Regions from separate parts of the Streptomyces sp. NPDC048270 genome, predicted to be linked through region 2. Evidence: riboswitches for the same ligand, from Rfam matches in the RefSeq annotation. Region 2 holds a riboswitch; the other holds the start of a gene.

Region 1 (2,192 bases), on a different contig from region 2:
CGCACCAGCGGCCGGTACGCCCCGTACGGAAGCCCCGGGGGCATCCGCCGCTCCCAGCGCTCGCGGGTGTCCTGGGAGTCGATCGCACCGCCCTCGGCGGCCGCCCTCTTGATCAGCGTGCTCTTGCCCCCGCCCGGCAGGCCGGACACCACGACGATGTCGCCCGCGGCGAAGCCGAGCCGGCGCGCCCCCCGCGCCCCGGCCCCGCGCAGGTCCCGTACCCGGCCGGCGCCCGCGCCCGCACATGCCGCACCGCCGCCGCCGCGCTGCGCCGGCACCGCGTCCACGGTTGCCACAGCCGCCACCACTCCGAATCGCCGCACAGTGTTCGCCTCCCCCGAATCGGGTCGCCAGGACCCTTTCCCACTGAGTGTAAAGAGACGGTAATCCGGCAGCACCGGTTCCGTTCCGGCCTTCCGGGCCCCCGTACGAACTTTCGGGGCCCCACGCCCGATCACCACGAGGGCGTGCAATGATGTGCGCCATCTGGACCAACTGCATACCGGCCGCTTGAATCCGCGCGGGAGAGTCCCGGCACGCCGCGAGGCCGTGCACGGGCGCCGAAGGAGCAAGAACCTCCCTTGAATCTCTCAGGCCCCGTACCGCGTGGATGAGGCAGATCTGAAAAGCGAGCCGTCCGACGGACGGCTCCACCCAAGGTGCAAGCCGACGGTCCCCGGCAGCGGGGGCGCTATCGGCGAACCTCTCAGGTTCCGATGACAGATGGGGAGGACCTTCCTCGTCATGTCATGCCCTGGGACTCGGGAGCCACACCCATGAGCAACGCCCCCCGTCTGACCGCACTCGATGCGCTGCACCGCTCGCTCGGTGCGACCATGACCGACTTCGCGGGCTGGGACATGCCCCTGCGGTACGGCAGCGAGCGCGACGAGCACAACGCCGTGCGCACCAAGGCCGGCCTCTTCGATCTGTCCCACATGGGCGAGATCACCCTGACCGGCCCGGAGGCCGTCAAGGTCCTGGACTACGCGCTGGTCGGCAACATCTCCACCGTCGGCGTCGGCCGCGCCCGCTACACGCACATCTGCCAGGAGGACGGCGGGATCCTCGACGACCTGATCGTCTACCGCCTCGGCGAGACCGAGTTCATGGTCGTCGCCAACGCCTCCAACGCCCAGGTGGTGCTGGACGCGCTGACCGAGCGCGCCGCCGGCTTCGACGCCGAGGTCCGCGACGACCGCGACGCGTACGCGCTGATCGCCGTGCAGGGTCCGCAGTCCCCCGGCATCCTCGCCTCGCTCACCGACGCCGACCTGGACGGGCTCAAGTACTACGCCGGCCTGCCGGGCACCGTGGCCGGGGTTCCCGCGCTCATCGCCCGCACCGGCTACACCGGCGAGGACGGCTTCGAGCTGTTCGTCGCCCCCGAGCACGCCGTGGAGCTGTGGCAGGCGCTGACCAAGGCGGGCGAGGCCGTCGGCCTGGTCCCGGCCGGCCTGTCCTGCCGCGACACCCTGCGCCTGGAGGCGGGCATGCCGCTGTACGGGCACGAGCTGACCACCTCGCTGACCCCGTTCGACGCGGGGCTGGGCCGGGTCGTGAAGTTCGAGAAGGAGGGGGACTTCGTCGGCCGCGCCGCGCTGGAGGCCGCCGCCGAGCGCGCCGCGACGAACCCGCCGCGCAAGCTGGTCGGCCTGGTCGCCGAGGGCCGCCGCGTCCCGCGCGCCGGCTTCTCCGTGGTGGCCGGCGGCCAGGTCGTCGGCGAGGTCACCTCCGGCGCCCCGTCGCCCACGCTGGGCAAGCCGATCGCGATGGCGTACGTCGACGCGGCGCACGCCGCGCCCGGCACCTCCGGCGTCGGCGTGGACATTCGCGGTACGCATGAGCCGTACGAGGTCGTGGCCCTGCCGTTCTACAAGCGGCAGAAGTAGCCCCGTACGGCACTGCGCAGTACCGGCCGTCTCAGTACCCAAGACCCGCTGTTCACATCCACTCCCCCGCATCCAGGAGAATCAGGTCATGAGCAACCCCCAGCAGCTGCGTTACAGCAAGGAGCACGAGTGGCTGTCGGACGCCGAGGGCGGCGTCGCGACGGTCGGCATCACGGAGTTCGCGGCCAGCGCGCTCGGTGACGTCGTCTTCGCCCAGCTTCCCGCGGTCGGCGACACGGTGACCGCGGGCGAGACCTGCGGCGAACTCGAGTCGACCAAGTCGGTCAGCGACCTGTACTC
Region 2 (2,192 bases):
TCGCGGACCGGTGCGTGCAGCGGCTGCGCGGGTCCGGGCACTCGGGGCGCACGATCGTCCTCAAGGTGCGCAGGTACGACTTCTCGACGCTGACCCGCTCCGAGACGCTGCGGGGGCCCACGGACGACCCCGCGGTCGTCCGCGAGGCGGCGGCGCGGCTGCTGGAGGGTGTGGACACCACGGGCGGGGTGCGGCTGCTGGGCGTGGGGGTGACCGGACTGGCCGACTACACGCAGGAGGACCTGTTCGCCCAGTCCCTGGCCGCCGGGCCGCAGGGGGAGGCGGGGGAGGCCGCTCCCGGGCCCGACGGGGCGGACGGGGCCGCTGGGGCCCCAGGAGCTGCCGGGGCCGCCGCTGGGCCCCTGGAGGGCTCGCAGGGGGCGGCGGGTGCGGAGCCGGCCGCGGAGCGCGAGGCGCCTCCCGAGCGTCGGTGGACGGCCGGGAACGACGTCCGGCACGCGGTGTACGGGCCCGGGTGGGTGCAGGGCAGCGGGGTCGGGCGGGTGACCGTACGGTTCGAGCGGCCCGGGTCGGAGCCCGGGCGGGTGCGGACCTTCCGGGTGGACGACCCCGAGCTGGAGCCGTCCGATCCGCTGCCGCTGGTGGGGGAGGAGCCGCCGGCCGGGGCCTCCCCGGGTGCCCGGCCCGACGGCCCCCCGGGTTCCTAGCCCTCGTCGCCCGCCAGGCGGCCGAAGTCGCGCTGGAAGTCGCTCGGCAGGGTCACGTCCAGGCCGTAGTGGTGGTAGAGCTGCAGCTCCTGTTCGGGGGAGAGGTGGCGGCCGACCCCGAAGTCGGGTGCGTCCCTGATCAGGGCACGGTCGAAGGGCACCCGCAGGGTGTCGCCGACCAGCTCGCTCGGTTCCAGGGGGACGAACGCGTCCCGGCTGAACAGGCCGGTCCGCACGGCTGCCCATTCCGGGACTCCCGTGGCATCGTCGAGGTAGACCTCGTCGATGGTGCCGATCTTGGTGCCGTTGCGGTCGAATGCCTTGCGGCCGATCAGGCTGCGCGGATCGATGTCGGTCTGCACGGTCCCTCCAAATGGTCGCAACTCCTCCGTAATGACTACAGAAGTGCATTTCGGGAGAGGAGGCCACTCGGGGAGTGCCCGGATCCTCGCTGGTAGGCTGGGTGATGGCTGTCGACCCTGTGCGGGAGAGTCCTCCGAATGAACGCGACGGAGGCGCCGAAGGAGCAAATCCTCCCCGGAATCTCTCAGGCATACGTACCGCACGGACGAGGCCACTCTGGAAAGCAGGGGCGGGTACCGGGCGTGCAGTGCCGGTCCCACTCCTCACCGACGGTGAAAGCCGGACCTCGCGGGCGACCCCCGCGGATCCGGTGAAGCTCTCAGGTTGAGATGACAGAGGGGGAGGCCGTCCGGGTGCCCGCGCCGTGGTGCCCCTCGCAGGTCATACGACCAGGAGGCCTCCGTTCATGACCGCCAACCGCATTCCGCTCTCCCAGCTGGAGCGAGGCATCCCCTTCGAGCAGCGCCACATCGGCCCGGATGCCGAGGCGCAGGCGAAGATGCTCGCCCAGGTGGGCTACGGCTCCCTGGACGAACTGACCGCCGCCGCGGTGCCGGATGTCATCAAGACCGCCGAAGCGCTCGACCTGCCCGAGGCGCTGACCGAGGCCGAGGTGCTTGCCGAGCTGCGCTCGCTCGCCGACCGCAACCAGGTCCTCTCCCCGATGATCGGCCTCGGCTACTACGGCACCTTCACCCCGCCGGTGATCTTGCGCAACGTCATGGAGAACCCGGCCTGGTACACGGCCTACACGCCGTACCAGCCCGAGATCTCCCAGGGCCGCCTCGAAGCGCTGCTGAACTTCCAGACGGTCGTCGCCGACCTCACCGGCCTGCCGACCTCCGGTGCCTCCCTGCTCGACGAGGGCACGGCGGCCGCCGAGGCCATGTCGCTGGCCCGCCGCGTGGGCAAGGTCAAGGACGGCGTCTTCCTGATCGACGCGGACGCGCTGCCGCAGACCATCGCCGTGATCGAGACCCGCGCCGAGCCCACGGGCGTCGAGGTCGTCGTCGCGGACCTCTCCGACGGCATCCCGGCCGAGATCGCCGAGCGCGGCGTGTTCGGCGTGCTGATCCAGTACCCGGGCGCCTCCGGTGCCGTACGGGAGATCAAGCCGCTGATCGACCAGGCGCACGAGCTCGGTGCCATCGTCACCGTCTC

What was found. Region 2 has a riboswitch for glycine ahead of gcvP (aminomethyl-transferring glycine dehydrogenase). Riboswitches for the same ligand answer to the same signal wherever they lie in the genome.
Region 1: another riboswitch for glycine. It lies ahead of gcvT (glycine cleavage system aminomethyltransferase GcvT); the one in region 2 lies ahead of gcvP (aminomethyl-transferring glycine dehydrogenase).

Annotation. Positions count from the first base shown of each region.
Region 1 covers NZ_JBEZLV010000003.1:323,127-325,318, reverse strand. The annotation lists gene AB0D66_RS04735 (AAA family ATPase) at 1-287, opposite strand, end outside; glycine riboswitch at 512-615, shown strand; gene gcvT (glycine cleavage system aminomethyltransferase GcvT) at 777-1,892, shown strand; gene gcvH (glycine cleavage system protein GcvH) at 1,981-2,192, shown strand, end outside.
Region 2 covers NZ_JBEZLV010000021.1:122,840-125,031, reverse strand. The annotation lists gene AB0D66_RS20370 (DNA polymerase IV) at 1-668, shown strand, start outside; gene AB0D66_RS20365 (PRC-barrel domain-containing protein) at 665-1,030, opposite strand; glycine riboswitch at 1,143-1,241, shown strand; gene gcvP (aminomethyl-transferring glycine dehydrogenase) at 1,438-2,192, shown strand, end outside.